Regions from separate parts of the Litoribrevibacter albus genome, predicted to be linked through region 1. Evidence: predicted binding sites of a transcription regulator. Region 1 holds the regulator's gene; each other region holds the start of a gene.
What was found. The regulator FNR, encoded in region 1, switches genes on or off when oxygen is low (the NO sensors DNR and NnrR bind a similar motif). The targets are predictions, from matches to a motif close to TTGATNTANATCAA.

Region 1 (7,823 bases):
TACCTCTATGCCTGTTTTGTTGATGAGTTGACGCATATTCTCTTTGGCATGCTCAATAAGTTGATCTTGTATTTCTACAACATCAAAAGGAATGTCTCCGCCAAAAGCAAAAGCAAAAGGTTCAATGGTGTGAAGGACATGAATTTTCGAGCCAAACGCATTAACAAAGGTTTTAGCTGGTTCAATTACCTTTTCTGATTCTTCCGACAGATCGACTGCCAATAGAATGGTTGAATAGTTGGTCATCCTTTAATCCTCTGTTGTCTTGCTCATCAGGTTTCCGTATTTGTCTGTGGCCTTTAAGGTTTCTGAAAGGCACATGACGCTTTTTACTTCAAACAATTTACCGGGTTACGAGATCCTCAAGTAAATTATTTTCGTAGACCATTTCCTTTTACTATGATCTTATTATTGAAGTAAGTGCTTGATCTTTCAACTTTATGATAAGTGTGTGACAAAAGTTGGAATTGGTTTAAATCAATGTTTTTCTTAAATTTAGAGCGTAATTAGGGTGATGTAATGCAGCTTTGGGTGATTGTCGCTGGTTTGGCATTTTTGATGGTGCTTGGATCTATTTTGTGGATTATGCCCTCTAAGCGTGATCGACGAATTGCAGGTCTTCGCCAAGCGGCCATCATCAAAGGTGTTCGCGTTAAATTAATTAAATACCCGTTAATCAATTTATCCGGGCGAGTGGAAGAAGGCGCTGTCGATGCGGCAGGTTATTCATTTGATGGAGTTGAAAGCAATAGGCTTCATTCGGGATGGATGCTTATTCGAAGTCATCATAATGTTGAAGAGACTTCATCCTCTTCCTCGTTTGCAGGATGGGATTGGTATATTAACCAAGGTGAATTACCTCTAGCTATAATACAGCATATTGAGTCATTGCTAGGTGCTTATAAAGAGCAACTTCATGCAGTGTCGATATTGTCCGGAGGGATAACCATAGGTTGGAATGAAGATGGAACGGCTGACGATGTCATCAAATTTGAAGATTGGGCTAATACCCTCAGAGGGCTACTTGGTGACTATTTTGCATCTTTAGATGAACATGAAGGAGAGTGAAGTCCCGTTTTCGGTAATAACAAGGATATTTCAACTAAAATGAAATATGGATCATTGGCAAGGAGTGCATTATGCCATCAGAAGTAATTGATTATTCAGTATTATCACCCGTCGGAAGTTTGGATATTCTATCCATCAATGAAATCAATCAGTTAAGCGGCCTTAATAAAGGCAAACTCTATGAAATGTTCAGACGTTGTTCTCTGGCTGTTATGAACAGTGGCATTGATAACGACGACATTGAACAGTTAGAAAATCAGTATTTGGATTTTGAAATTAGTATTGTTCCTCAAGCGCGTGGTGCTTGTATCGCTGTTCAAAATGCACCAGCGAGGGCATTTGTCGATGGAAAAATGATTCAGGGGGTCAAAGAAAATCTTTTTTCCGTTCTCAGAGATATTATTCATTTAAGCAGTCAGTTGGATCTGGACTTATTGCATGAGGAAGGCAATGGTCCTCTAATCACGGAAGCGGTTTTTCATACCTTGCGTCAGGCGAATGCTCTCCAGGCACGTGTTGATCCTAATATTATTGTTTGTTGGGGTGGACACTCCATTAGTGAGCATGAATACGACTACACCAAGGAAGTTGGCTATCAATTAGGGCTCAGAGGCTTTGATATCTGCACTGGCTGTGGTCCTGGGGCGATGAAGGGGCCGATGAAAGGTGCCAATGTTGCTCATGTGAAGCAGCGTATCAGAAACCCTAGATACATAGGTCTAACTGAACCAGGCATTATTGCAGCGGAATCCCCAAATCCGATTGTAAATGAGCTAATTATTTTGCCGGACATCGAAAAACGTCTGGAAGCCTTTGTACGATTGGGGCATGGCATAGTCGTGTTCCCAGGAGGGGCAGGAACTGCGGAAGAGATTCTCTACTTATTAGGTGTACTCATGGGGAATAAGCATGGTGCTGAAATTCCTGTGTATTTTACGGCCCCTAAAGAGTCCGAAGCGTATTTCCGACAGATCGACGAGTTTATTGGAGATACTTTGGGGCCTGAAGCTCAAAAACTTTATGAGATCATCATTGATGACCCTGAGAAGGTGGCTGTTGAGTTGAAGGCCAGAATGACTGAGGTGAAAGAACATCGTAAGGCGCGAAAAGATGCCTACTACTTTAACTGGATGTTGGATATTGCTGCTGTCTTTCAAGAGCCGTTTATTCCAACCCATGCATCGATGTCTGAATTAAACCTGAATACGGGGCAGGAGCCTCACATGCTGGCCTCTCAGTTACGACGAGCTATGTCCGGTATTGTAGCGGGGAATGTCAAAGAGCAGGGAATTGCAGAGATTCACAAGCATGGCCCGTTCAAGTTGCACGGTGAAACTAACTTGATGAAGAAACTGGATACACTGCTAACTTCTTTTGTTCAGCAGAAGCGAATGAAATTACCGGGCAGTAAATACGTACCTTGTTATCAGGTGGTTACTGACTGAAATGATATTTCATAGGTAATAAAAAAGCCCGGTTTCTATGCCGGGCTTTTTTATGAACCAGTTATTGTATAACCGGTTTCAGTGAGAGCGGACTATTAACCCGCTACTCGTTTACCGCAAGCACTGGCTGTTCCATCTTGAAGGTCGGCAAGTTCATAAAGACCATCAACGTCCAGCAGTTCAATGTCTCGGCTGCTGTCCAGGAAGCGTAGCAATTCTTTTTGTTGGAACTTACTGAAAATACGGCTAACCGTTTCTACCGCTAAGCCTAGGAAGTTACCTAAGTCGTTTCTCGACATAGTTAGACGGAAGCGGGTTGCAGAGTATCCACGGCGGTGGAATCGTTCTGAGACTGAAACTAGGAAAGTAGCAAGACGCTGCTCAGATGTTTTCTTACTTAAAAGAAGCATCATTTGTTGGTCTTCAGAGATTTCCTGGCTCATGCTTTGAAGTACCTGATCACGTAGTTCAGGCAGATCATCCGCTAACGCATCCAGGCTGTCGTATGGAATGTCACATACGGTTGTCGTTTCCAGTGCGACGGTGGTAATAGGGTATTTTTTATTAAATAACCCATTAAGACCAATCATCTCACCCGCAAAGTGGAAGCCAACAATTTGTTCTTCTCCAGAAGGACTGGTAATAAAGCTCTTCACACTGCCTGATCGAATAGCAAGCACAGAATGGAAATCATCCCCCTGGCGCCATAATGTTTGACCTTTTTGATAAGGTCGACCACGTTTAATGATTGCATCAAAACGGTCAATATCTTGCTCGTGAAGTGATAAGGGTAAGCAGAGTGAGCTCAATGAGCAGTCCTGGCAGCTAACTGCGGTACCGCACCCTTTAACGCTAGTGATTGTTTTCTGAGACATAAGCTTCAGCTTCCGTAAGTTTTGGTAATTTATAACACAGCTTTACCATTCTTAAAAGCACGTTTGTGGTGCATTTTCTAGCTATGCGCTCTAGTGACTAAAAAAAGAAATGCATCGACTATCTTATGCAAAATTCACTTTACTAACTGATAGTATAGATGTTTAAAAAAGCGCACTCTAATGGTTAATGCTGCATCTGCGAGTGATCCATTTTTGAATGGTCAATCTCAGGTGTTTGATCATTGATACCTTGTATCGATGGTTCTTCTGTCTTCTCTCTATGAATCATATGATCGTCCCCATTCTGCTCATGGCTAATCGGAGTCTTGATCATGTCATCGTGATTCATTTGTGAATGATCCATGGTTGAATGATCGATTGCAGAATGATTCATGCTCGAATGATCAGGGCCAGACGAATTATGCTGCATTGTACTATGATCATGATCACTATGCTCTGAATGATTTGTATGATCTGTGTGAGTCGTGTGGTTTGCATGATTTCCGTGGCCGAGCAGATGTTGGCCATTTCCCCAGATAATCCATAGCCCCATCAATATCATCATTATGGCAGCTAAGTTTCGGATGTTTTTGTTACGGATAATGTTGCTGAGCTGGGATGCTAGTAAACCTGTTGCTAGCATTGTAGGTAAGGTGCCGAGACCAAAGGCAAACATAACTAGTGCGGAGCTGGTTGGAGAAGCATTGGCTGAAGCAAGCACTAGGGTGCTATAAACCAGTCCACAAGGAAGCCATCCCCAAAGTAAACCAAGGGATAAGGATTTATAAACGGTATCTGCTGGTAGGAAAGGCTTAGTGAGCGGTTGAATACGTTTCCATATCCATTGTCCTGGCTTTTCTATTTTTGTAATTGCGCGAGACCAGTCAGCAATGTATAGCCCCATCAGCACAATGAAAACGCCGGCAATCAGTCGAAGTATCATACCGACGGTCGGGCTAAGATTAGCAAGAAGAGAGCTGGCTAAACCAATTAGAAAACCTGCTCCGGTGTAGCTGGTGATTCGCCCTAGATTGAACGCCAGATTTTTGCTGAAGCGCTGGGAAATATTGCCTTGGCTATTTAGACCAAACGTGGCCGTAATGCCTCCACACATTCCTATACAGTGTGCGCCACCAAGTAAACCAATAAGCAGGGCAGCGGTAAATGAGAGGGTATCAACGGTCATGTGTGGGCCTGTTATATCTTGATTGGCAGAAGGTTATTCTGGTTTGTTGGATGGCGTGTCGGAATTCGTGTCCGAATTGTTTTTCTTAATGGGTTTGGCATCATCTGGCAGCAAATCTTCATCGTCATCGAAGAGAATTTTATGCGCAGGCGTTTCCATATCATCAAACTGGCCACTTTTGATGTTCCATACCAGCGTAATAACGGCAATGGTCAAAAAGATAATTGAGATAGGAATTAAGAAAAGGATACTGTCCACACACGTTACCTCAAGTTCAGATGTTTCTTAGTCTGAGTGCATTCAGCACAACGACCAGTGAGCTTGCTGACATACCGATTGCAGCAGCCCAAGGAGGAATAAATCCTGTGGCGGCCAGCGGTAAGGCGATCAGATTATATATCAAAGCCCAACCGAGATTCTGTTTGATTATTTTTCGACACTGTTCGGCAATGGTGAACGCATTATTAATGGCGTTGAGTTGACCATTCATCAATATCATATCGGACTTGGTTTTTGCCAGGTCGGTTGCTTCATTCATCGCGATGGAAATGCCGGCCGAGGCCAAAACAGGAATGTCATTAATGCCATCGCCTATCATTAAGGTACGACATTCCTGAGTATGCAGTTTTGATAGTTGATCAAGTTTTCCTTGAGGCGTGAGGCCCGAATGTACGTGTTCGATATCCAGTGTTCTGGCCATGTCTTCGGCATTTTGGGAGCGATCACCTGTCAGCATGTGGAGATTGATCTTCCGCTGGCGGAGCGCCTGAATGGCCTCTTTTGCATCTGCTCTTAAAGTGTCCTCAACTTTAAAAAAGGCAAGAACCTGTTGTCCATCAGCTAATACAACCCAGTTATGGCTATCTGGAAGCACAACTTCATTGATGGATGTCTTCTCTTGAATAAATTGACTGTGGCCAATGTACAGGGTCTTACCGTCGACGGTGCCACTCAGGCCACCACCGGGTGTTATCTCGATATCTTGAGCTGGCTGGTTTGTTGTTGGGAAAGCTCGGGCAATAGGGTGCTCGGAGGCAGCTTCCAATCGAGCTGCCAAGGCAAGAGCTTCTGATTCAGGCAAATGGGACGGAATGTCGATGTCTGAAATAGACAGCTTACCTTCGGTTAGAGTACCTGTTTTATCAAACAGAATATCGGTAATGGTTGGCAGCCCCTCAAGAACATGTGTGCTGGTGATAATAAGACCTGAGCGTTTAAGAGAGGATGTGGCGGCTGTAATGGCAGTGGGTGTTGCTAAAGAGAGCGCACACGGACATGTTACCACCAAGACAGATAAAGCAATCCAAAATGCTTTGTCGGGGTCAATGAACATCCATGTACCCCAAACACTCACTGCAGTTATCAATACCGCAGCAACGAATCGGCTGGCAATGGTATCAGCAATGCGTGCAATTCTGGGTTTGTTTGATTCCGCTTTGTTCATCAACTCAACTACGAGGTTGAGGGTATTTTGATGACCAATGGTGGTGATTTCTATTTCAATAGGGTGATCAAGGCAGGTAGTTCCGCCCATTACAAAATCACCAATCTTTTTGCGAACAGGAAGGTATTCACCTGTTAAAGCAGACTCATCCACATCGGCGGTGCCTTCGATGACTTTAGCATCGGAAGGAATTGTGTGGCCGGCTTTGACCAAAATTCTATCACCCACCTTGATTTGTTCTGTAGGCGTAACTTTGTATTCGCCGTCGGTATAAACCAAGGTTGAATTTGGCATTAACCCGATTAGGTCGTTAGTGACCTGAGAATTCTGATGACGAACCTTCATCTCAAAGTATCTGCCAAGCAATAGGAAGAAGGTGAACATACAGACAGAGTCGAAATAGACTTCACCAGCGCCATTAAAGGTGGCCCAAATACTTGAGGAGTAAGCAAGCGCAATAGCAATTGAAACGGGCACATCCATCGTCAAGTGCTTGGTCTTCAAGTCGCGTATCGCGGCATTAAAAAACGGGAAGGCAGAATAAAGAACAACTGGCGTGCTTAAGAATAAACTGGCCCAGCGAATAAAGGCTTCATAGGATTTATCGATGCCAGTGTAATGACCGAAATACAAGGCGTTGGCCATCATCATTACTTGCATCATGCCAATGCCGGCTATACCAAGACGAATGAGGGCGGTATGGCTTTCTTTTTGTTGCTGCTGAGCTGCTCGGTTCGCTTTCCAGGGTTCCGCGTGATAGCCAATCGCGTCGATAGCAAAAAACAGATCGCTAAGCTTTAACGTATTTGTATCCCAGGTGATACTGGCTCTGTGGGTGCTAAGGTTGACTCTGACTTCTTGTATGCCATCGATTTTTTCAAGGTGTTTTTCGATAAGCCAAACACAGGCCGCACATGTAATACCCTTAATCAGTAGGGTTGCCGAAGCTGAGTTCCCTTCATAACTGCAGAACTTTTCCTGAACACTCGGTTCATCATACAACGCGTATTTTTCTTGTTGATCTGAAAGATCGCTGGCCTGTTCTGCATTTTTGGTTCGGAACTGGTAATAGTTATCTAGTCCAGCACCTGAGATCGTCAGTGCAACAGCTTGGCAACCAATACAGCAAAATGACCTCGTTTGATGGTCGAGTTCGGAAGTAATGTCTACGTTGGTTGGAACGGGCTCACCGCAGTGATAACAGCTACGATCTTGCATAGTACTCGTTACAGGTAGGGGCAGGGGGTGAACCCTGCCTTTAATTAATGAGCGCTAAGGGTTGTCGCGCTGGAAATAGGGAAATGTAGTTCACCTTTCAATACCCAGGTAGGGTTTTGAAGTTCGTGAATACTTACATAGCGCTTACCTTCAATTCCATTCTCAACTTGACCTAAATAACGACCTTGGCTGTTATGTGTAAGAACCACCGAGATGTCTTTGTCTTTAATGATTGGGTGTACGAGTTCAATCATTAAATTAGCAGGCAGTTCAGTCAGTTGACTGGTGAAGTCCAATGTGAGCTCACCTGATTCTGCATCCAGGCTGATAGTCGCTTCTGCCTGAATGTCTTTTGCTTTTACTTCTTTTTCAATTTGTTCGTTAATTGCCAATCCTTCCTTTGAATATTCGTCGGTAACTAGCCCGTCTTGAATATGGAAGGAGATGTTGAGCATGGTCAGCCCAAGAACTACGGAAAGGATTAAAGGCGCCAAAGTGAACCAAAGCCAAGGTTGATTCCAGTTACCTTGGTTTTCATTATTCTCAGTCATCAAACTACTCATTGAAATGTGTGAACACAGGCCCGC
Region 2 (7,823 bases), on a different contig from region 1:
ACGTTAGGGGCTAACCGACCAACTTGAGGCAGTCGATTGGCGCCAATGCCGATCATGCCACCCCATTCGTAATCAATCTTGATGCCTTCCAAATACGGGAAGACCTTAGTGATGTGTGGGCCAAGCTTGTCTCTGATGGATTTTGGATCTCGACCTGAGTAGGTACACAATCCACCAAACAGCAATCGTTTATCGGCGCTGAGTCGGTAGTAATCGAGATCGACCCGTTGATCACACACGGCCATGTCTTGCGGAAGTACTTTACGCCACATCTCTTCAGAAAGCGGCTCGGTCGCTAACACATAGCTACCCGCCGGTAGCACTTGTCCTTCTAGGGTATTATCGAGGCCAGCCACGTAGGCGTTGCCACAGATGACCAAGGTATCAGCGGTAACCTGCCCATGTTCTGTTTTGATGACATTGGGCTGACCTTTAGCAATATCAACGACAGGGGACTGCTCAAAGATTTGAACCCCGAGCTTTAGAGCCGCGTCTGCTTCACCGGCTACCAGGTTTAACGGGTGAACATGGCCGCTGCCCATGTCGATCAAACCACCGATGTAGTTGTCTGAACCAACCACTTGGTGCATTTCATCTTTGGAAAGAAGTCGTGTTTCGTAGGGGTAATTAATTTCATCCAACCAGGCTTTGTCTTCTTCAAAATCCTGGAGATGTGCAGGCTTGTTGGCCAGGTCGCAATAGCCCATTTTTAAGTCGCATTGAATGTCGTATTTCTTAACCCGTTCTTTGACGATTTCTACGGCTTCGAAGCCCATGTGATTGATGGCATCAATGCCTTCCTGACCTATACTGTTTTTGAACTGATCCAATCCGTGACCAATCCCGCGAATCAGTTGACCACCGTTTCTGCCAGACGCACCCCAGCCGATTCTATAGGCTTCAATCAATACCACTTGATAGCCTCGCTCGGCGAGTTCCAACGCTGTATTGACGCCACTAAAGCCCCCGCCAATTACGCAGATGTCTGCTTTGATGTGCTCGGTAAGCTTTGGATATTGGTTGGGATACATGGCGGATGCCAAATAGTAGGAATTCGGGTGTTCAGTGTTGTGGGTTTTCGGGTTAAGCATGGCGCGACCTACCATTCTTGTGTTTAAGCTAGTTGTTGTAATTGGCTAGTTTGCTGTAATTGGCTAGTTTGTTGGAGTTGATTCGTTCGAACTTGGATTTGTTTGTTCTTTACTCTAATGATGTTCTAAATATTAATCAAACTGTTTTCAATATTTTACATATGGCGGGTATGTGTCTAGGCTTAAAAACTGAAAGGCGGCTGATATTGATCAAAATTTTATACAAACTGTTTTGTATTTTGATTACTCGATATCAGCAAACTGGTATACTTTGCCTCGTTCAGCCCCCTTAAAGTCTATGTTTCAACAGGGGTTGATGCAGTACTTGGTGAATTAACGATAAGTCAGAGAGGATCACACCATTGGATGTCGGTAGCCGTTTAAGAGAAATTCGTGCACAAGCTGGATTGTCGCAGCGTGAGTTAGCCAAACGAGCGGGAGTAACAAACTCCACTATTTCGATGATTGAGAAGAACAGTGTTAGCCCAAGTGTGAGTTCTCTTAAAAAAGTACTTTCTGGTATTCCCATTTCGTTATTGGAATTTTTTGATTCCGAAGAAGCATCAAAAACGGATATTCCTGTGGTTTACACGGCAGATGAATTCCTGGATTCCTCTGTTGATCAAATTGACTGGAAGTTAATCGGTAAAGGCTTCCCAAATCGAGCCATGACCATGTTGGTTGAATGTTTCCCGCCGGGAGCAGACACGGGGGAAGAGCCTTATACCCACGAAGGTGAAGAGGCGGGCTATGTGATCAGTGGTAAGATCGAGCTGACCGTCGACGGCGAAGTGTATGTTTTAGAGCCGGGGCAGGGCTATTATTTTGAATCCACCCGACAGCATCGATTCCGCAATCCATTCGATGAAGAGTGCCGTTTGGTGTCGGCAACCACGCCAGCCAATTTCTAATTGCCTTGTATTTAAAAACCGGGCGTTTTCAAAGACCGGCTGCATTCAATGAAGGGCGTTTTTAACGTCCTTTTTAATATCCTGTTGTGAGGCTTTTCTTTGGCACCCTTCAGTACTGTTTTTTTTAATGTCTTTTGTTATTGTCTTTTCCCTCTGGCTTTTCCTACTAATTTTTCCCCTTGTCTTGATGATCTCGATCAATCTCTTTTGAAGTTTCATTTTCCGGTTCTATCTGTGTCATATTGATTCGTTAGTTTAGCGAGTATTCAGTCTCTAGGGAGCCAAATATGGATACTCAGCTAATCAGTTCCGGTGTGAATGAACACGATATCGAAAGAAAACCACTTACTACGAATCACTCTTTTGAGCATCCGTTTGATCATATTCTTGATCTTCAAAAAAACTATTCAGCGATGCCTACGGCTGTGGTGCATCCGACGGATGAAAACTCATTAATCGGTGCCCTGGAAGCGGCAGAGCAGGGAATCATCGAACCTGTACTGGTTGGACCAGAGCATAAAATCAGAGCAACCGCCGAAGTTCATAATCTGGATTTGAGTGGCATTGAATTGGTTGCTACCGAGCACAGTCATCACTCCGCTGAAATGGCCGTTGATTTAGTACGTCAGGGGCTGGTTCAGTCGTTAATGAAGGGTAAGCTTCATACCGATGAGTTAATGGAAGTGGCGCTTCATAAAACGAAAGGCCTGAGAACTGAACGTAGAATGAGTCATGTCTTCGCGATGGCTGTTCCCACGTATCACAAGCTGTTGTTCTTAACCGATGCGGCCATCAATATTTTCCCTAATTTGATGACCAAAAAGGACATTACTCAGAATGCTGTGGATTTGTTTTTGTCTTTTGGTCAGGGCAAACCGAAGGTGGCCGTGGTATCTGCGGTAGAGACCGTGACGGAGCGTATTCCATCAACAATTGATGCGACCGCACTGTGTAAGATGGCAGAGCGTGGTCAGATTACCAATGCGATTATTGATGGGCCTCTGGGTTTTGATAATGCGATTTCCAAAGTCGCAGCTGAGGCGAAAGGCATTGTGTCGGAGGTGGCTGGTGATGCTGACATTATCCTGGTGCCGGATTTGGAGTCCGGTAATATGCTTTACAAGCAGATGAGTTTTCTGTCGCAGGTGGAGTCGGCAGGTATCGTGCTAGGGGCCCGAGTGCCGATTATCCTGACCAGTCGAGCGACGGGCTCTGGATTAGCCCGGTTGGCATCTTCGGCGTTGGCCACTGTGTGGGCAAACCGTGGTCTGTTGAAAAAGGATGTGTGATCTAAGACGTTCTGGCACACCTATGATCTAGAATTCGTTCCTGAGTTGTCACTTTTCTCATTATGAATTTTGCCGCTTTCCTAGCGGCAAGTCCCTTCCTTGTGCATTGGTTTTTTATCTCTTGTTCCTACTCAAATCGTCTCTACCATACTAAAACGATTAGGTTTTTTCTGTTTTGGTGCCTTGCTTGCTTATTGTATGCATCCTTAAAAACTTACGCATCAAATAACTATATTGACCAAATCATTGACCACATGGAGGTTGCCATGCAGATTCAGAATGGAGTTCAGACATCTCAGCAAGCGTCGCAAGTAAACGGCATTACTCAAGCGCTGCAAAACCAGGGAACGGTTGATCAACGGGCACGAGTTGATTCTGTGACCCAAGTTGCGGACGATCAGGTTACGTTATCAGCCAGTGCCACTGATAAAAGCTCAGCGCAGGCGCGTGCGGTTGCCAAGTACGAAGATATGACGCGGGTGTATTCCACCGTTGTTGCCCCGGAAGAAAAAGATGAGGCATCAGCTACCACGTTAGAGGGCTTCGAACCGATCAAACTCTTTAACGCTGATGATGTCGCTGCGTATGAAGAAAAGTTATCTCTTGCCTTTGCCAAAGCGGGGGTTGATACCTCTCAGGATATAGATTTGGCGATCGATTACGAAGGCAATGTCTATGTGAAGAACGACCATCCTGATAAAGAAAAGATTGAGCAGCTATTCAAAGAAGATAGAGATCTTCAACAAGGGCTTATTCAAACGCAGGATTTTTACTTGTTCAAAGAGTTATACCGACTCACCCAAGAGTGGGCTCAGAAGATTGATAGCGGCATGAGTGAAGAGATGGCTGGGCAATGGTTGCTGAGCTCGTCTAAGCAAGCTCAGAAAGTCTCTGGTGAAGGGTTAACCTTTAGAGAGGGCGGTATGGTTGATCCGTTCGAGCGGAGTGGTAGTAACGCCGTGGCATTGAGTGCATACGCAGGGTAAGGATTGAGGGGCTCTCAATTCTTATAAACAATCCTTACCCTCGATCCTTCCTTACCCTCGATCCTTAATGCTTAGACGCAACCACTAGGCTCGGTCTTCTTTGCTTTCCGCTAATAAGCACAGCAGGTTGGTGGCGATGGTTGCTGCCGCCAGCGCTGTGACTTCTGCGTGATCATAAGGTGGCGCGACTTCCACAACATCCGCTCCGATGAGATTCAGGCCGGTTAATCCATACAGAATCTTGATGGCGGTGGCGGTATTAAATCCGCCGCAGACGGGGGTGCCGGTGCCAGGGGCAAAGCTCGGATCTAAGAAATCAATATCGAAGGTGATGTAACACGGGTTATCTCCGACGATGTCTTTAATGCGAGCAATGGCTTCCTCTTCACCATTCTTATGCAGCCACAAGGCATCAAACACGTTGTAGCCGTGGGTTTGCATGTTCTGGGTACGAATGCCCATTTGCACGGAATGAGACGGGCTGACGATGCCTTCTTTGGCGGCATGATAGAACATGGTGCCGTGGTCGATGCGTCCTTTTTCATCGGCCCAGGTGTCGGTGTGAGCATCGAAATGAATCAGGGAAATCGGGCCGTGCTTCTTATGCAAGGCTTTAAGAATCGGGTAGGCGACAAAGTGGTCTCCGCCGAGACTCAAGGGAATCACATTGTTATCCACCAGACGACTGATGAAGCGTTCGATGTCCACTGCCACATCTTCCGGGCGACCGGGATCAAACACGCAATCCCCATAGTCAATGACGTGTAAGCGGTTAAATGGGTCGAACGTCCAAGGCCAAGGTCTGGCCCAAGAAAGCTGTGTAGATGCTGCTCTTACCGCTCTCGGCCCAAATCTCGCGCCAGGGCGGTTGGAGGTAGCCAAATCATAGGGGATACCAACAACGGCGACATCAACGTCGGTGAGATCTCGGGTGTACTTACGGCGCATGAAACTGGTGGCGCCGGAATACATGGCTTCAATCACGGTGCCATAGGGGGACTCACGCGTGAACGCGAGATCACCATTACTGTATTGATCAAAATCGGAACTCATATGTCACCTACTGCATTTGAACTGTTGGAGTCAAAAGGCTAAATCCTAAGCAGGAAGGGGGAGTGAAAACGTCACCAGTACGCTTGTTTTCACTCCCTTGCTTCAGTGGGCCACTGATTGCTAGTTGGCCTTTGGTTGCTAGTGGATCATGGGTTACTAGTTGGCCATTGACTGTTTCATCCGATCATTAATGCGCTTGGTGGCGAACCACGTGGCTAGAGACACTATGATCACGGCAAGAATGATCAAGGTCGCCAAGGCATTAATCTTAGGCGTGACACCCAGTCGTACCGAACTGAAGACTTCAATCGGTAAGGTGGTTGCCCCAGGGCCGGTCACGAAGCTGGCAATCACCACATCGTCCAGTGATAGGGTAAAAGAGAGCAGCCAGGCCGATAAGATCGCAGGGAAGATGATCGGCAAGGTGATTTTAACGAAGGCTTCCAGTTGATTGGCGCCTAAGTCCAACGCGGCTTCTTCAATACTGCGATCCATTTCCATCAAACGGGAACTGATCACAACCGTTGAATAGGCCAGACAGAAGGTGGTATGAGCAATCCAAACCGTCAGCATACCGCGTTCAGCGGGCCAGCCAATGTACTGGCCCATTGCAACGAATAACAACAGCATGGATAAACCAATGATCACATCCGGCATCACCAGCGGAGCGGTGATTGACCCCGTGAAGAGGGTACGGGTTCTGAACTTTTTGATACGCACCATCACGATTGAGGCAAAAATAGCCAAAATCACAGCGGCCGTTGCTGAGCAGAACGCAATCTCCACTGAACGCCATACGGCATTCATGATTTGCTGATCTTCAAACAGTTCAAAGTACCACTTGGTGGAGAACCCGGCCCAAACGGTTACCAGCCGACTTTCGTTGAAGGAATACACCACCAACACCAGCATCGGTAAATACAGGAAGGCGATCCCGGCCCAGAACATAAATTTGCTAAAACTAAACGTGGCAAAGCTAAACGAACCGCGCTTTTCAGTTGAGGCTGTCATTGGCTCACCTCCTTATTCTGATACCGGTGGAATAAGGTAATCGGCACGATCAGGATGACAATCATGATCACCGCCAAAGCCGAAGCTACCGGCCAATCCCGGTTATTAAAGAATTCCTGCCAGAGCACTTTCCCGATCATGATGGTTTCTGTGCCACCTAATAATTCAGGAATCACGTATTCGCCCACCGCAGGAATGAACACCAACATCGAACCCGCCACAATGCCGTTGAATGAAAGAGGCAAAGTGATTCTGAAGAAACAGGTCAGTTTGTTTGCGCCCAAATCACTGGCTGCTTCCAAAAGTGAGTCGTCGTGTTTCACCAGATTCGCATACAGTGGCAAAACCATGAAGGGTAAGTAGGAATAGACAATGCCGATATACACAGCAAAGTTGGTGTTAATCATCTGGATAGGGTCATCGATAATGCCCAACCACATCAGGCCGTTGTTGATCAGCCCGTTGTTTTTGAGTAATCCCATCCAGGCGTAAACGCGGATAAGAAAGGACGTCCAGCTTGGCAGCAGAACCAACAGCAACCAAATGGCTTGTTGCTCTTTCGGTGCTTTGGCAATGGCATAGGCCATTGGGAAGCCAATCAACAAACACAAGACAGTCGACCAGAAGGCCATACTGATTGAGTTCAAATACGCCTGAATATAAATGGGGTCTTCAAGTAGCCACAAGTAGTTCCCAAAGTTCAGGGTAATGTTCAGTTGGTTTTCTTCCCAGGCAAACATCGGCGTGTAAGGAGGAATGGCTAATTCCGCCTCGGAAACCGAAATCTTTCCGACGAAAAAGAAGGGAAGAATGAAAAATACCAAGAGCCATAAATAGGGTGCTGAGATTACCCAATGACGACCTTTTGGTAGTTTTTGCGGGAGTCTTTGGATGGATTGTTTGATGTTCATAAGCGCATCACCATGCCCGCGTCTTCTGTCCAATAGACATAGACTTGGTCGTCCCATTGTGGTCGTTCTGCACGGCGTTCGGTGTTGGCCAGGAAACACTGAATGACTTTTCCGTCTTTCAGCTCCACGTAATACACCGTGTGTCCACCGAGGTAGGCGATGTCATCGACTCGGCCGGTAGACCAGTTGCATTCTTGTGATGGCTTGGTTTTCGATAAGAACGTTTTTTCCGGGCGCAAGGCAAACAGCATGGCTTTCTCGTCGATGCCTGTCGACACACCACGGCCCACATAAATGTCGGCATCCAAGGACGGACAGCTCAATTTCATGTGATCTTCTTCGTCCACCATGATGTCGGATTCAAAGATGTTCACTGATCCAATGAACTCCGCCACCATTCGGTTCTGCGGACTTTCATAGACATCCACTGGCGAGCCAATTTGCTGAATGAAGCCTTCGTCCATAATGGCGATACGATCGGCCATGGTCATGGCTTCTTCCTGATCGTGGGTTACCATTACACAGGTCACACCGACACGCTCGATGATGTCGACCACTTCCAGCTGCATCT
Region 3 (7,823 bases), on a different contig from region 1:
AGTTAGCTATCCGCAGGAATTTGGACACATGAGCAACAACGCTTTTTCCTTAAAAAGCCAAATGATCCCTCTTACCGTGATCGAATTAACCACGCTGGACAATGCCATTTTTGATCAGCAATTGACTGAAAAAGTACAAGCGAGCCCAGCCTTGTTTGACCGAATGCCTGCTATTTTGGGTTTGGAAGCCTTTGAAACAGCGGATGAATCCGCCATTCAAAAGTTGCTTTTCACCATCCGAAAACACAATATTTTACCGGTTGCAATTAAAGGTGCTGAGCCTTTAAAAGAACTTGCTCAACGATTAGACCTTGCCTGGATTCCTCCTGGACGAAATAAGCTCCAGAAAAAAGCCCAACAAGCCAAAGAAGGCATCGAAGCGGTCAATGAGACAAGTGCTTCAGCGAGTGAAGATCCATTATCACAGGAAGCCATCCCGGATACCGCTATATCAGCTGAACCGCAACAATTAGAGCTGACCGAAGCTGAAAGCTCTACCACCACTTTATTACAAGAACAAAACACGAACGCTGTCGAAGCACACCATTCGTCGGAAGAAAGTAATAGAAGTGACGCTGCTGCACTCACGGTGAAGGCAAAAATCGTCGCGACACCAGTCCGCTCTGGCCAGCAAATTTATGCGAAAGGCAGTGATTTGATTGTGCTTGCACAGGTCGGCCAAGGAGCCGAAGTCATCGCCGATGGTAACATTCACATTTACGGAACCTTGAGAGGCCGTGCTATCGCTGGTGCCAGCGGAAATTCAGAGGCAAGAATCTTCTGCCAATCATTGCAAGCCGAACTGATTTCAATCGCTGGTGTTTATCAAGTAAGTGATGATCTTCCTGCCGACAGAATCGGCCAAAGCAGCCAGATTGAGCTCAAGGAAAACCACTTGCATATAGATACGCTTTAACCAATAATCGCCGAAAGACTCTCACGCCCGCAGGGATAGAACTAAAAGAACAGGACTGACATGGCCAAGATTATCGTTGTCACCTCAGGTAAAGGAGGTGTTGGTAAAACCACCTCTAGTGCTGCTATCAGTACAGGTCTCGCACTTCGCGGACACAAAACCGTTGTTATTGATTTTGATGTAGGTCTTCGTAACCTAGACCTTATTATGAACTGTGAACGTCGAGTTGTTTTCGACTTTGTTCAAGTCATTAACAAAGAAGCCACACTGAAACAGGCTTTGATCAAAGACAAACGCTGCGACAACCTTTTCATCCTTGCGGCTTCTCAGACCCGTGACAAAGATGCTCTGAATAAAGAAGCGGTGGGTGAAGTTCTTGAAGAACTTTCCAAAGAGTTTGATTACATCATTTGTGATTCACCTGCCGGTATTGAGCATGGTGCGTTAATGGCGCTGTATTTTGCAGACGAAGCCATCATCGTAACCAACCCGGAAGTCTCTTCGGTTCGTGACTCTGATCGCATCATTGGTATTCTGCAAAGCCGTTCTCGCAAAGCCGAAGCTGGAGAAACAGTAAAAGAACACCTTCTTGTTACTCGCTATAATCCAAAGCGCGTTGAAAAAGGCGAAATGCTGTCGGTTGAAGATGTGGAAGAAATCCTGGCAGTACCTCTGTTGGGTGTGATTCCTGAATCAGAATCTGTGATCAAAAACTCAAACCAAGGCACACCCGTGATCCTTGATGATGACAGTGATGCAGGACAAGCATACCGTGACATGGTCGCTCGCCTTCTTGGGGAACAGGTTGAATATCGTTTCCTTGAAGCCGAAAAGAAAGGCTTTTTGAAGAGAATGTTTGGTGGCTAAGAAATGAGTATTTTTAGCTACTTCAAAAAAGACCAAAAGGCGTCAGCATCCATTGCCAAAGAACGCCTGCAAATTATCGTCGCTCATGAACGATCTGCTCGCCATCAGCCGGACTATTTACCTGCGATGCAGCAAGAGATCTTAGCGGTTATTCGAAAGTATGTCTCAATTGCTGACGACGATGTTCAAGTCCAACTAGAGAACTCAGATGATTGTTCAATCTTAGAACTAAACATCACCCTACCAGAAAAGTAAGTACCCACTTATTTATAGATCTGGCTAAAGCGCGATTCGGGTCGCGCTTTTTTATGCCTATCGAAACGATGCCAGCAACTTGATGCGAGCAGACAGATCGAATACCTGGCCGCTCTTATGAATCCACATACTTACCATTTCGCGTAATGGTCTTCGGCGTAGCCAGGCACGTTTTTAAAGACCACTGGATTACCCTCATCATCCAAAATCGAACCAGAATAGTGACCGAACATCTGTTTGAAGTTTGATGCAAGTAAGCCAACATTCAGTTTTTCCGAGCGACAACCTTGTGAGTGAAATTCCAATGTCACTCGGCCACATTCAGAAACCACCCGCCAAGGCCGTTCCATATGATTGCGATCGAACTCAAAACGAACCCCACCTAGCTTATGAAGCTTGCCATCGACCCATAAACCATTTTCTGTGGTTCCGGTTTCATTCACCCCTGACGCAAGATTTAATCCAATGGTTCGATCCAGTTCATCACGTCCTGAAAAACACGCCCAGTTCCAGGCCGTCTCCCGGCGCATGTAGCCACATGACCAATCTACGCTACCCAGTGCATTCATGGCTTTTAAATCAAAGTTTTGCCCTTTGATTGAAATATGCCCATTGGCTTCCAGACCTGCTGTTTTTTGTGTGTATACCCAACCGGTATAACCCGCTTGAGAACAGACTCTCAACGGTTCGTAGTTCTGACCTTGATGCAATGAAAAATCTACTTGCACCTGTTTGGAGTTCAAACGAACCCGGGTTGTTGGTCCAGACTGCTCAATGCTGGCTTTGGTCCCCATAAAAGAAAAATGAGAGTTTGCTTCATCGGGGGAAGAGGATAATCGCGCACCTAACCCGAACGGACTGATGACACTCTTCTCTATCAATAACCCCTGCTCTTTTGTCCAGACATAAAAAAAGCAATTACTGACCAACTTCAAATCCACAATGGCCAACCCAGCCATGAAATCTTCCGTCAAGACACCAATAAAATGAAACTGATTAAATTTCCGTTTTTTACTGGATACACTTAATTGCTTATCCATCGTCGTTGTTAAAGGGAAATCCAGATAATTAACCTCACTCACCGGCTCTTTAATCCAACCATATTGAGGCTTTCCGTTTGCATTAATTAATTTATTCATTCCTTTCCCTACAACCAATTCCACCATAAGCAGATGACCAAAAAATCTGCCTACTACCCTAATCAATACTTGCTGCAATTGCTATGTCTTAACTAACTATCTAGGATGGGTAATATTCCAAATATGGACAATATCCTAAAGGATTGAAATGATCAGAATGCGCAAAATTCCTTACCTAGTTTCTTTACTATCCTGCACCGCCTTAGCGTCAATTTGCCAAGGGGCAGATCTAAACCCAATCAACAGCCGCTTTTCGTCGCCCATTGAGGGGCTCTTTAATATTCCTGGAATGTCTGAAATTCAATTACTTTCATCTGGCCAGCAAAAGGCAGGAGTAAAAGCCGAAGTTGTAAGTAATGCCGTCACGATGAATGACGGCGCCGAAATCGTTCGCTTTGATGGTGAAACATGGCGCCTGACTCCTACTTGGTCCATGGGCTTTGATGACGGCTGGCAAGTATCAGCTGAACTACCCCTGATACGGCACTCCAGTGGTTTTCTAGATAACGCCATTGATAAATGGCATGAAATCTTTAACTTCAGGGAAGGCAGTCGTGATGATTTCCCAAGAAATGAATTGGTTTATGGATACCAAAACGACAACTCAGTCGATTATTTGATCACCAGCAGTGAAAACGGCGTAGGAGATCTCAGACTGCAACTCAGCAAATCCTTTGCAGATGAACTTCCCTTTGTCCTTCACTTCTATTTAAAAGCGCCAACCGGTGACGAAGATAAACTCATGGGAAGTGGCAGCTGGGATCTTGGCACCAGCCTCAGTTACATTAAGCCTCAATTATTTGATATTGAATCATTATCCCTCGCTGCAGAAGTCGGGCAACACTATTTGGGCGAGACAGATCAGGTACGAAACCAAAAGCAGCATCTAACCACCCTACATGCAGGGCTATTTTGGGAAGCCTTCTCTGGCTTTACACTGAAAAGCCAATTAGAGAGCCACAGCAAGCTCGCCGAGAGTAGTGTCGAACCCGCTGAGAGTGAGGCTCTACAGCTAACCCTTGGCGCATCTATAACGGCAATGGAATCACAACAATGGGATATCGCATTTTCCGAAGACGTTAAAACCGACTCAACTGCGGATGTTACCTTCTTTGTCGAGTGGAGTTACCGATACTAATAACGCTCTAAACCTATAAATTTCGATATTCCCCTTCTCTTTGGTCAGCTTTCTTACAGCTGACCTCAAAAATCCCATGACATGGATCAATAACCACATCAAATATACCCATTTGTGATAAAGGGGCATTCATCAAATTGATTCATATCAATAATCCGGTTTCATCTGCTCATAAACTACGCCTAACAAATTAAAACCAACTAAAAAAAGTGCTCTGCGATCTTGGAGAAACCTATGAAAATGAACAAGTTAAGCTCCGCTATATTGGCTGCGACATTAACACTAACTGGTGCAACAGCGACTTATGCACACGAAGCTGGCGATATTATCGTCCGTGCAGGTTTTGCTAACGTTGACCCAAAAGATGCAACAACTAATGATATTGATGAAGTATCGGCACTTGGTGCAAATTCAAACATCGCAGCAGATGGGGACACACAACTAGGTTTAAACTTTGTTTACATGCTTTCAGACAACATTGGCGTAGAACTACTAGCTGCCACACCATTTGAGCATGACATCCAAGTGTCGCTAGCTAATACCGGAACTGCACTAGATGGCACACATAACGTGGGCTCAACTAAACATCTACCGCCAACCCTTTCTTTACAGTACTACTTGTTTGATAAAGACGCATCTTTCAGACCTTACGTAGGCGCAGGTATTAACTACACTTGGTTCTTCGATGAATCAGATGGCACTAATTTCGACGACCTAGATCTGGACGACTCAATTGGACTAGCATTCCAAGCAGGTGTGGACGTAATGTTGACAGACAATCTGCTTTTTAACGCCTCTGTATATCACATCGATATTGATACAGAAGCTACTGTTAAGCTTGATCAATCATTACCTTTAGGTGGTGAAGAACTACACGCTGATGTAGATATCGATCCTATGGTTTACATGGTAAGCCTTGGCTACAAGCTGTAAGCCAATTGATTAAAGAACCATACCCAAAAATCAAAAAAAACCGGTTCATTTGAACCGGTTTTTTTATGCGTTATTCAGAAGTATTGGCAGGTGCTTTGGGCAACACTTTATGCAATAACAAAAAGCCCACTACCGACGACAATAAGGAGCCAAACAAGATTCCTAACCGATCATCCATACTCTCACCAGTCTGTTCAAAGGCCAAAGATCCAATAAATAAACTCATGGTAAAACCAATACCACATAAAATTGCAACGCCATAGAGCTGAGCCCAGTTGATACTGCTTGGTAATTTTGCCAACCCTAACTTAATCACTAACCAGGCAAAGCCAAATACACCTAGCTGTTTACCTAAGAACAGGCCCATTGCGATACCTATAGGCAGCGGATCAAGGAAACGCTCGAGAGACATGCCTCGTAAATCAACGCCGGCATTAGCAAAGGCAAAGATAGGAACGATCACAAAAGCGACAGAAGAATGAAGATCATGTTCAAGCTGACGCGCAGGTGATTCTCCATGTTCATTTTTCAGTTTAAGAGGAATGAAAAACGCCAAAACAACACCGGCCAAAGTAGCATGTACACCCGACTTCAATACAGATACCCAGAGCACCAAACCAACAAGTAAATAAGGTGCAATCTTAACCACTCCACGCTTATTCAATACCGCAAGAAACGCTATGGAAAGCCCTGCGACAACCAAAGATTCAATAGACAAATCACTGGTGTAGAAGATTGCAATGATGATGATAGCGCCAATGTCATCAATAATCGCTAATGAGACCAAAAAGACCTTAAGAGCAACCGGAACACGACTCCCCAACATTGCCAAAATACCTAAGGCAAAAGCGATATCTGTAGCTGCTGGGATCGCCCAACCCGTGATGGCCTGTTCATCACCCCAGTTAAAGAACACATAAATCAGCGCAGGCACCAACATACCGCCAACCGCACCAGCAGCAGGCAGAATAATTTGTTTAGGATCCGACAACTCACCTTCAACAAGCTCGCGCTTTAGCTCCAAACCGATAAGGAAAAAGAACACCGCCATTAAGCCGTCATTAATCCATAACAACAAAGGCTTATTAATTGCCAAAGCCCCAATATGCACGCCCATTTGAGTGGAGAGAAAGAGCTCGTAGTACTGATCTAATGGCGTATTAGCAAAAACTAACGCCACGGCAGTTGCAAGGATAAGTAATATTCCTGAAGCAGACTCCAACTTGAGAAAATCCTTTATCATGCTTTGTATCATTGAGTTTATACCCTTTTGATAAGACAGAAAGAGAGTTTTATATATCGTCTGACGATATATATGAAAATTGATAGCCAGAATTACTATAGATTACTGTACATAGACATCGACCGGACTAGACCAAGTCGACTAATTGACCGCTCACCTGACGCAGTCTCTGACTCATAAGGCTTGATATTTTCCATAAAATTTTAAACGCAAGATGTGACTGGCGCTCACTCATTGCCATAAATTTTTCCTTTGTAAGAAGAAGACAAGTGCAACTGGAGTCCGCAACTACCTCAGCCGATCGAGGTTGCCCGTCGATCAAACTCATCTCACCAAATGTCTGAGGACTTTTAACCTTAGCAATCGACTTCTTCTGATTATTCAAGGTCGATTTAAGAATCTCTACCCTGCCTTCGACCAGAATAGCCATGGTTTGGTTCGATTCCCCCTCAGCAAACAATACAGTATGAGGCTTCACTTTATAGGCCTGAATGAACTTCCCCAAGGTTACAAGTTCACTCCATGAAAGATCATTTCCCCAAGATGTTTTATCCAACATTTGAGCAAGTTCATCCGGATTCAACTGAAGTCGCTCAACATTTTTCTCTTTGGGGAGCATAAAACATCCTCGATAACATCATTAACATAAATTTTCTAGATACAGGTAGGTTAAATAAAACCGAACATACCCGCTCTATGATATTATAAGAAATCTTCAAAATCTCGATATTCCATAATATCAGTTGCAGTCTTTAATCGGTTATCCCTAAGGTTCAGATCCTAGACTTGATCGCTTATCTGAGAGCTTCAATAGAACTATGTCATCCACCACACTTAAATGCCCTATTTGTGCACACTCCTTACAGAATGATCAAAAGAACTTATCATGCGTAAATCGACACAGTTTCGATCAAGCGAAACAAGGATATTTCAACCTACTAATGTCGAACAAAAAACGCTCTAAAAGCCCAGGCGACAATATCGAAATGGTTCTCGCCCGACAAACCTTCCTGAATACAGGGATTTACCAACCCATTTCAGAAGCACTGAATGAAACCTGTAGCCAATGGATTACTGAGCACGCCTCAACATTAGAAGATCCCATCAGAATTCTCGACTTAGGTTGTGGTGAAGGTTATTACACCGAGCGACTCTACAACGCGTTACATCCCCAATCCATCGAATTGATTGGCCTGGATATATCGAAAGACGCAGTTCGATACGCAGCCAAACGAAACAAACAAGTCACATGGCTGGTTGCTTCAGGGGCAGAAATTCCCGTAATGCCACGCTCACAGGATCTTATAGTATGTCTGTTTACACGTCTGATGC

Region 2: QQL66_RS00140 (bifunctional enoyl-CoA hydratase/phosphate acetyltransferase) is a predicted target of FNR. The motif match lies at 2,190-2,203, and genes of this name have one in related genera.
Region 3: QQL66_RS01300 (OmpW/AlkL family protein) is a predicted target of FNR. The motif match lies at 4,453-4,466, and genes of this name have one in related genera.

What each region holds. Positions count from the first base shown of each region.
Region 1 is NZ_BSNM01000003.1:223,089-230,911, forward strand. It holds gene QQL66_RS02790 (universal stress protein) at 1-246, opposite strand, end outside; gene QQL66_RS02795 (hypothetical protein) at 520-1,068, shown strand; gene ppnN (nucleotide 5'-monophosphate nucleosidase PpnN) at 1,140-2,513, shown strand; gene fnr (fumarate/nitrate reduction transcriptional regulator Fnr) at 2,609-3,388, opposite strand; gene QQL66_RS02810 (sulfite exporter TauE/SafE family protein) at 3,573-4,574, opposite strand; gene ccoS (cbb3-type cytochrome oxidase assembly protein CcoS) at 4,608-4,832, opposite strand; gene QQL66_RS02820 (heavy metal translocating P-type ATPase) at 4,849-7,236, opposite strand; gene QQL66_RS02825 (FixH family protein) at 7,281-7,787, opposite strand.
Region 2 is NZ_BSNM01000001.1:27,276-35,098, reverse strand. It holds gene QQL66_RS00150 (NAD(P)/FAD-dependent oxidoreductase) at 1-1,091, opposite strand, end outside; gene QQL66_RS00145 (cupin domain-containing protein) at 1,454-2,002, shown strand; gene QQL66_RS00140 (bifunctional enoyl-CoA hydratase/phosphate acetyltransferase) at 2,290-3,291, shown strand; gene QQL66_RS00135 (hypothetical protein) at 3,558-4,277, shown strand; gene speB (agmatinase) at 4,362-5,330, opposite strand; gene QQL66_RS00125 (ABC transporter permease subunit) at 5,487-6,341, opposite strand; gene QQL66_RS00120 (ABC transporter permease subunit) at 6,338-7,252, opposite strand; gene potA (polyamine ABC transporter ATP-binding protein) at 7,249-7,823, opposite strand, start outside.
Region 3 is NZ_BSNM01000002.1:262,039-269,861, reverse strand. It holds gene minC (septum site-determining protein MinC) at 29-916, shown strand; gene minD (septum site-determining protein MinD) at 977-1,783, shown strand; gene minE (cell division topological specificity factor MinE) at 1,787-2,038, shown strand; gene QQL66_RS01310 (DUF2804 domain-containing protein) at 2,170-3,177, opposite strand; gene QQL66_RS01305 (DUF3187 family protein) at 3,326-4,315, shown strand; gene QQL66_RS01300 (OmpW/AlkL family protein) at 4,550-5,248, shown strand; gene nhaA (Na+/H+ antiporter NhaA) at 5,319-6,503, opposite strand; gene QQL66_RS01290 (Crp/Fnr family transcriptional regulator) at 6,619-7,110, opposite strand; gene QQL66_RS01285 (putative RNA methyltransferase) at 7,310-7,823, shown strand, end outside.